Regions from separate parts of the Bacillus sp. ABR genome, predicted to be linked through region 2. Evidence: riboswitches for the same ligand, from Rfam matches in the RefSeq annotation. Region 2 holds a riboswitch; the other holds the start of a gene.
What was found. Region 2 has a riboswitch for lysine ahead of OIT90_RS08965 (aspartate kinase). Riboswitches for the same ligand answer to the same signal wherever they lie in the genome.
Positions count from the first base shown of each region.

Region 1: it holds a riboswitch for lysine, as region 2 does, so the genes downstream of both, OIT90_RS03680 (amino acid permease) here and OIT90_RS08965 (aspartate kinase) in region 2, are expected to answer to the same signal.

Region 1 is NZ_JAOYSL010000001.1:742,072-746,549, forward strand. It holds gene OIT90_RS03660 (LTA synthase family protein) at 1-569, opposite strand, end outside; gene OIT90_RS03665 (metal-dependent hydrolase) at 693-1,178, opposite strand; gene OIT90_RS03670 (MarR family winged helix-turn-helix transcriptional regulator) at 1,350-1,778, shown strand; gene sspJ (small acid-soluble spore protein SspJ) at 1,860-2,003, shown strand; lysine riboswitch at 2,126-2,304, shown strand; gene OIT90_RS03680 (amino acid permease) at 2,496-3,902, shown strand; gene OIT90_RS03685 (iron-hydroxamate ABC transporter substrate-binding protein) at 3,938-4,478, opposite strand, start outside.
Region 2 is NZ_JAOYSL010000002.1:679,114-683,591, forward strand. It holds gene OIT90_RS08965 (aspartate kinase) at 111-1,346, opposite strand; lysine riboswitch at 1,480-1,657, opposite strand; gene uvrC (excinuclease ABC subunit UvrC) at 1,719-3,491, opposite strand; gene trxA (thioredoxin) at 3,631-3,945, opposite strand; gene OIT90_RS08980 (alpha-N-arabinofuranosidase) at 4,192-4,478, opposite strand, start outside.

The DNA of each region.
Region 1 (4,478 bases), on a different contig from region 2:
AGCCCAAGGTTTCGTACAATCACTTCTCGATCATAAGAGCTTGTCAGAAAGCGAGGGTGATCCATCATGGCTGAACTGACATGAAACAATAGAAAGCTACAGCACACCGCATAATATGTTTTGATCGTTTTAAAGGAGGCTTTTGGCGGTAAAGGTTTGCGCTTTAAAAGCCACGCCAGCACCACGAAATCAATGAGCATCAGTAAAAACAGCGGGTGAAATAACTCTGTCATACTGCTGCCCATATCTCCCATGTTTTTCGCTTGGAATAAGACAGGGATTGTAATGAAATCAATATAAAATCCATAAAAGATCGTATTCGATATGAGAATCGCCGTCAAAATCAAATTTGCGGTTAATAAAAATACTTTTTGTTTCGTTTCATTTAAAAAAAGAGCAATCCCAAACAAAGGGAGCAAAAAGCTAAGTGGATTGATCAAAAGCAGCCATTCATGAAACAGATTGGCCGTTCGTATGTGAAATCCGAATTGATAAATGATGTATGTTTTCATCCACATGAAGAGGATGGAGTACACTAAAAACCAGTGATTTTTGAAAAACGCTTTCATTTATGTAGCTCCTCACCATTCTGTATTCAGCTGCAAGGCAAAAACACTTATCTTAAACCTACTAAAAAAATGAGGAATGATCAATTCATATCCTGTGTTTTTCGGAAAACTCTTTCTGATTCATTAGAATGGGATGGAGATGCCGCAGAGGACAGCGATGTAATAGCAGGTAACGACGGTGAGAGCAGCTAGTACGACTTGTTCTCCTGTGCTGCCTGTTTTGACATAGAAGGGAAGACGCACTTTAATGGAAGCCGGAAATAAAAATTTAATCCCATTCACTGTTCCTGCATCCAGAATGAGATGGCTTGCCATCCCGACTAGTAAACCGATACTTAGGCTGTCATTTGGAATGTATGTTGTTGCTAGAAAATAAATGATCAGCAAAAATAATAAACTGTGTGTAAATGTGCGATGACCGAACACACTGCTGATCAGTGTCGAGAGCAGCGGGAATTTTCTGCCGATTTTACTTTTTGTATGGCAAAGATCAGGGATCAGAGCACCTGCTGATCCAGCAGCAGCCATCGTCACTGGGTCGAATCCATAATAGTAGGCAACGGCTGTGGAGGCGGCAATTCCGCCCATGATGTGTGTTTTTCCTGTCATGATGCGTACTCCTGTTCTATCTTTAGTTCAAGTACTCACTATATCAAGGGTGGATTCATTCAGCAAGGCTTATTTCTAAAGAAAAAGAGGCCAAAAGGGTTGGCTGAATGGAAAAACATTCTATAATAAGGGGGAAGTCATGTTGATACTAACGATAAGGATGCGATTCGGATGGGTAATGCAGACATTTTAAAAGAAATTGTTCTTGTACATTATGAAGTCAGCCGTAAATTAAACCGCAAGTTACTTGAGTTAGAGAAAGACATCACGCCCCCACAGATATATGCTCTTTCTATTTTGATACAAGGCAAAGTATCACATGCCGAAGAGCTGAAGCAAAGACTCTCTTTAAACCCTGGTGCAGCCTCTATTGCACTCAATAAATTATGTGAGCAGGGTTATATTCAAAGAGAACGGGACAAGGACGATTCGTCACTTGTCCGTTTAGAAGTCACGGAAAAAGGGATGGCCATTTATGAAAAGCATACTCGTCTTTTCGGAAAGGTGATTCAGCATATGATGTCAGACTTCACAAAGGATGATTTAAAAACCTTTCTGTCGTACTTGCAAAAAATGAGGCAGACCTTTCATGATGATTGAGCCTCTTCCCTTGTATAATGCTGAGCGCTGTAGCACAAATTAAACAGGCAACCGCATTATATGAAAAGGGAGGAAACAGCGATGTCATTTTTCCAAAAGGATAAAAAAGCGAAAAGTGAGAAAAACCATCAGCAGGTAGATCAGCTGTTAGAGGAAGCAAGTAAAGAGCTAGCAGGCGATCCGCTTCAGGAAGCTGTACAAAAGAAGAAAAACAACGATCAATAAGCAAGGTATAGGGCAGAGAAACAGTTCTCTGCCTTTTTTCTATGTTTTTCCCTTTGACAGATGTGAGAATGTTTGATAACCTTCGTGTAGTAAAAATGAATAGAAATCCTCACGCTATGTCTCAGTGAGGTAGAGGTTGCGCGGATGATGAGTCACTCATAGGAGAGATGGAATCGTAGATCATGAGAAAAAAGGCATCAGCGCCGAAGTGTAGAGAGAGCTCCAACTTTCTTTATGCTGGGTCTGCATTGAATAAATGCAGGACTGCCACGTCTTTGAAGCGTGGAGGGCTATCCGGAGATCAAGGTGTATGTTTTGAAAAGCATGGACTTTTGTTCAGGCTTTTTTTTATGTTCTGAGTCACAAAAATAAGGGTATGCTGTTAAAAAGTAATCCATTATGAACATAAAGAATGCAAGTCATTGCTTCACAAATATATCAATGAAGATACTGCCGGGTCTGGTCCAAAGTGAATAAAACGGAGGTACGGAAATGGAACAGACAAAAAAATGGGGTTTTTGGTTATTGACGGCTTTTGTCGTCGGAAATATGGTAGGTTCAGGCATCTTTATGCTGCCAAGTACGCTTGCCCAGCACGCAAGTCCTTTAGGTGTGACGATGGCATGGCTTGTCACAGGCGGCGGTGTGCTGATGATTGCGCTTGTATTTGGGCATTTGTCCATTCATAAGCCGCAGCTGACGGCTGGACCACAAAGTTATGCAAGGGCGCTTTTTAAAGATCCGAAAAAAGGGAAAGCAGCTGGATTTACAATGGTGTGGGGATATTGGGTGGCAAGCTGGATTAGTAATGTCGCAATTATTACAAGCCTTGCTGGTTATTTAACGACTTTTTTCCCTATTCTCACAGTGAAGACTGAAGTTTTTACCTTTGGAAAAGAAGCGGTCACGCTTGGTCAGCTCATGACGTTTATCGTATGTACCCTTCTTCTATGGGGAACACATACCATTTTAATTACAAGCTTAAGTGCTGCAAGTAAATTGAATTTTATTACGACCTTTTCAAAGGTGCTTGGATTCGTCCTTTTTATTGTTGCGGGATTATTTGCATTTCAAACGGCATTATTTGAACATTACTACTTCCCGGTTGAAACAGGCAGCGAAGGAGTGCTTGGCCTTGGAGGTCAAATTCATCATGCGGCTATTTCCACACTATGGGCATTTATTGGAATTGAATCAGCTGTCATTTTATCAGGAAGAGCATCCTCACAGCGTGATGTGAAACGTGCGACGATTACAGGTCTTTTAATCGCACTTTCGATCTACATGATTATCACATTGATTACGATGGGCGTTCTGCCGCACGATCAATTGCAAGGTTCTGACAAACCATTCGTAGATGTGCTTCAGCTTATTATTGGGCCAGCTGGCGGAATTGTCATGGCTCTGCTGGCGATTATTTGCTTGTTTGGTTCGATGCTTGGCTGGATTTTACTTGGTTCAGAAGTACCGTATCAAGCAGCAAAGGCTGGTGATTTTCCAGCAGTATTTGCAAAAACAAACAAAAAAGGAAGCCCTGCTTTCGCTTTGACTGTTACAAATATTATGTCACAGCTGTTTATCTTCTCTGTGATGTCACGTACGATTAATGAAGCTTTTACCTTTTTAACTACATCAGCGACACTTGCGTATCTTATTCCGTATATTGTGTCTTCCATCTACAGCTTTAAGGTCATTATGCAAGGTGACACGTATGAACTTCAAAAAGGAAATCGAACGAGAGACGGCATCATTGCACTTGTTGCGATGGGGTATTCAGCTTGGGTCATTATTTCAGGAACAGCCGACTTGAAAACCTTTGGTCTTGGAATCGGTCTATTCTTAGTAGGTATTTTGCTTTATCCATTCATGTCAAAAGGATTTGCCAAAGGAACGGTATAAGGAAGACGTTTCTCCATTTCTGGAGAAACGTTTTTTTATGATGCAGATGTCAATCGATCCACAATAAACTCTAGCTGACCTTCTAGTGACACTGGGTCATTAAAGAAGAAACCGACTGGATCTATTTCGAATACATGTTTATTTTTGACGGCAGGAAGTGATGTCCAAATGCTGCTTTGATACACTTGGTCACCTTTACTTTTTGAGCCGCTCCATGGACCTGTGAAAATATAGTCGCCTGCGAATTCTGGCAGCTTCTCAAGAGAAATATTCGCATAGCCGACGCCGCTGTCGATCGCTTCTTTTTTAACCGCCTTCGGTGCTTTTAATTTCAGTTCGTCATAAATGATTTCGCCCCCGCGGGCAAAGGTGTTTCCGAAGATATAAATGCCTTTATCAAATGGCGATACGATCGAGACCGTCTTGCTGCCGACAGCTTTGGTTACCTTTGGTTTCACCTCAGCAATTTTGGTATCCCATTTTGTGATCCATTCTGTTGCTTTTTTTGGTGTACCTGTCATTTTACCGAATTCTTTTAGCTGGTCTTTGAAAGAATATTGATTGTATTTTACCGCT
Region 2 (4,478 bases):
ATGTCTACATCTATCATAGCATACTTAATGAATGGGTTTACGTCCGTTTCAGCCGATTCCATATAGAAAAAAGAGGCGATCCTCTTTCATGAGGTCACCTCTTTACCTTTTTAAGAGTGAGCAGCTGCGCTCACCTTTGATAAATCAAACGCATCATGCAGCGCTTCAACCGCTTTGACCATATCATCACGGCCGACCACTGTTGAGACTTTGATTTCAGACGTACTGACCATTTTCACTTGAATGTCTTTTTGCGCTAACACAGCGAACATTTCAGCAGCTACGCCTGGATTTGAGACCATTCCAGATCCCACAATGGATACTTTCGCTAATTTGCTTTCTGTCTCAATCTGCTCGTAGCCAAGCGCCCCTTTATATTCTTCTAATACTTCAACTGTTTTGGACAAATCATCCGTTTTCACAGAGAAAGAGATCGACGTCTGATTGGTGCTTGTGACAGACTGAATGATGATATCAACATTGATATTCTGTTTCGCAAGCGTTGTAAAAATGGTCGATAATGTTGTGAGACCGCTTGAAAGCCCGCATACTGTCACACGTGTAATCTGATCTTCAAACGCAATGCCTCTGACGACTAAATTTTGTTCCATGGATGATTCCTCCTCAATTAACGTACCCGATTCGTTTTCAATACTAGAACGGACTTCTAGCGGGACTTGATAATTTTTTGCAAATTCAACAGCTCTTGGATGAAGGACCCCAGCTCCTAAATTAGCCAGCTCAAGCATCTCATCGTATGAAATACCTGCAAGTTTCCGCGCGGAAGGTACATAACGCGGATCTGTCGTAAACACTCCTGGTACATCTGTGTAAATATCACATTTATCAGCTTTTAGTGCGGCAGCCAGTGCCACAGCAGTCGTATCTGATCCTCCGCGTCCAAGTGTTGTGATATGTAAGTCATCTGCAATTCCTTGGAAGCCTGCCACAACAACGACTTTCCCCGCACTTAATTCCTCTTTTATTCTTGCTTCATCAATGTCCACGATTCTTGCATTTCCGTGTACATGCTCTGTTTTCATACCAGCCTGCCAGCCTGTAAAGGAAATGGCATCATAGCCTCTTGCTTGGAGCGCCATCGTTAATAATGAAATAGTCACCTGTTCACCAGTTGCGAGCAGCATATCCATTTCTCTTTTGCTTGGATCGTCTGTAAGTTCTTTCGCTAGGTCTACTAGAACATCTGTTGATTTACCCATCGCTGATACAACCACAACCACATCATGTCCTGCCTCCCGTTCAGCGATCACTCTCTCTGCGGCATTGCGAATTTTTTCTGTTGACCCAACGGAAGTTCCGCCAAATTTTTGTACAATTAGTCCCATGTCTACCACCCTTTTTCAAAAGTTCACGTGTGAGAGAAGAGGCTGCTTTGGAGACTGTCCGCTCACTGCAAATAAAAAAGCAATGAGAGAACAAATCTCCCATTGCTTTAAAATCATCATTAAACGATGCAAACAATGAGATAGCCCTCCAAGAAATGAATTCTTGACAGCCCTACATTTCTTCAATGTACAGCCAGCGAATAAAATGAGTGGATTTTATTCACTTCGGCGACGCTCCCCTTTCAGCCCCCTTCTTAGATCCCATCGATCTCTGAAGGCCTACTCTTGAAGTTCGCACCTCTATCTTCAACAAACAACACGTTCATTTATTAAATTAGTCACATCTTAACAAACTTTTTAGAAAAGTACAATCTATTTTTTTAATGCCTCCATTAAAAGTTCGGCCGTTTGTTTCGGAATGCCCGCTTCCTGAAATTCTTGGATAGAGGCTTCTTTCATCTTTTTCACAGAGCCAAAATGTTTGAGGAGCTGCTTTTTACGCTTCTCTCCGATACCTGGTACATCGTCTAAAATAGACTGGAATGCATTTTTTCCGCGCAGCTGCCGGTGAAAGCTAATGGCGAACCGGTGCACTTCATCTTGAATGCGCTGCAACAAGTAAAAAGCCTGGCTATTTCGCTCCAGCGCAACAATTTCAAGTGTATCTCCCATCATGAGATTTGAAGTCCGGTGTTTTTCATCTTTTACAAGACCTGCGACTGGGACAGACAGATTCAATTCATTTTCAAGCACATCGATGGCTGCGTTGATCTGTCCTTTTCCTCCGTCAATTAAAATTAAATCTGGCAGCGGCAGTTCATCCTTTAACACGCGGGTATATCGTCTTCTAATGACTTCACGCATGGATGCATAATCATCTGGTCCTGAGACGGTTTTAATTTTGTATTTTCGGTATTCCTTTTTATATGGCTTCCCGTCCTGAAAGACAACCATGGCAGAAACCGGGTCTGCTCCTTGAATATTGGAGTTATCAAACGCCTCAATTCTGTACGGCATATAAATATTAAGCGCATCCCCAAGCTGCTTCACCGCACCAATTGTCCGCTCTTCATCACGCTCAATGAGCGAAAACTTTTCTTTTAAGGCGATTTTGGCATTTTGATGGGCAAGTAAAAGTAAATCCTTTTTCTTTCCTTTTTTCGGCTGGTGAACGTTTGTCTCAAGTAATTGCTCAATCATCTCTTGATCGACACTGTCCGGTACCAAAATTTCCTTCGGCAGAAAATGGTTGTTCTTTTCATAAAATTGCCCCATAAACGTAAGGAACTCTTCCTCAGGGTCCTGATACATAGGGAACAGGCTGACATCACGTTCAATCAATTTCCCCTGTCTGATAAAGAAAACTTGGACACACATCCAGCCTTTATCATAGGCATAGGCAAAGACATCTCGATCTGATAAATCACTCATCGTCATTTTCTGTTTTTCCATCGTTGAGTCGATATAAGCGATTTGGTCTCTCAGTTCTTTTGCCCGTTCAAACTCTAAATTTTCAGCAGCTTCCTGCATCTTTTCGGTCAGTTCTTTTTTGATTTGCTGATGTCCTCCGTTTAGAAACCTTGTGATTTCGTCCACGAGCTGCTTATTCGTTTCCTCGGAAATGTCATACACACATGGTGCAAGACATTGCCCAAGATGATAATAAAGGCAGACACGGTCAGGAAGAGTGGCGCATTTTCTCAGGGGATATAAGCGGTCGAGCAGCTTTTTCGTTTCTCGTGCTGCTTGTACGTTTGGGTATGGACCGAAATATTTCCCTTTGTCCTTTTTTACATTGCGGGTGACGATCAGCTTAGGGTGGCGTTCATTCGTAATTTTTATAAATGGATACGTCTTGTCATCCTTGAGCATGACATTGTATTTTGGGTCATATTTTTTGATTAAATTCAGCTCTAAAATGAGCGCCTCGATATTAGAAGAGGTGACAATGTATTCAAAGTCTTCAATTTCACTGACAAGCCGCTGCGTTTTGGCGTCATGTGATCCAGTGAAATAAGAGCGCACCCTGTTTTTTAAAACCTTTGCCTTTCCCACGTAAATGATCGTATTTTGTCTATCTTTCATTAAGTAACAGCCTGGTTGATCCGGCAGGACTGACAGTTTTTCTTTGATTAGTTTGTTCATATTTTCATCCGTCCTTGTTTTCCTCTTTCACTCCTTCTAGTGTATCACGAACATTTGTTTTATACCATGTTGAAAGAAAAGCGGCTCTCGTCTTTACGAGAACCGCTTCAATGATTATGCCGCTTGGACATAGATCGGTTTATAGATGTTTGTTGACAAGTTCAGCAAGTGCTTCTTTTGGTTTGAAACCAACAGAAGTTTCTACAACTTCACCGTCTTTTAAAACAAGAAGTGTTGGGATACTCATAACGCCGTATTTACCAGCAGTTTCTTGGTTATCGTCTACATCAATTTTTACAATTTTCATTTTGTCGCCCATTTCTTGATCAAGTTCTTCAAGAACTGGAGCAATCATTTTACAAGGTCCACACCATGGTGCCCAAAAGTCTGCAAGAACAACACCTTCTGCAGTTTCTTGTGAAAATGTTGCGTCAGTAGCTTTTACGATTGCCATTATTCATTCCTCCAATGTAAATTATGCTTTTTAGTATAGCATCTACCAATGTGACTTGCGAATGAAATGCTTACGAATCATTTTTTAGGAAATGAATTAAAAAACAAACCGTATAATCGCACCAATAACAACAATCGCACCGATGATCATTAGAATGGTTCTAAGCATATGACATGACACCCTTTCCGCTTCATTTACAATGTATGATGCCCCAACATTCTTCTCACCAAACATCGAAATATGCAATCAAGTGAGGTCGACAGTTATCATGACCACTGACATTGGCGGCAGCTCTACCGTTAATTCCCCGGGATTTACAGTCATTTGCTGAAAGTCTTTTGGCTGAACAGAATGAGGATCATCAAATGTATTATGCGCATTCATGCGATCAGCCGTCAGCACACGTCCAGTGACTTTCGTTTGTACATCAACCCCTTCAATGGCAAGGGATACCTCTTTTTGTTCATGCGGATTCAGGTGACAGTAGCTAATATGCATCTTACTTGATGAACGCGAGGCTGACACACTAACCT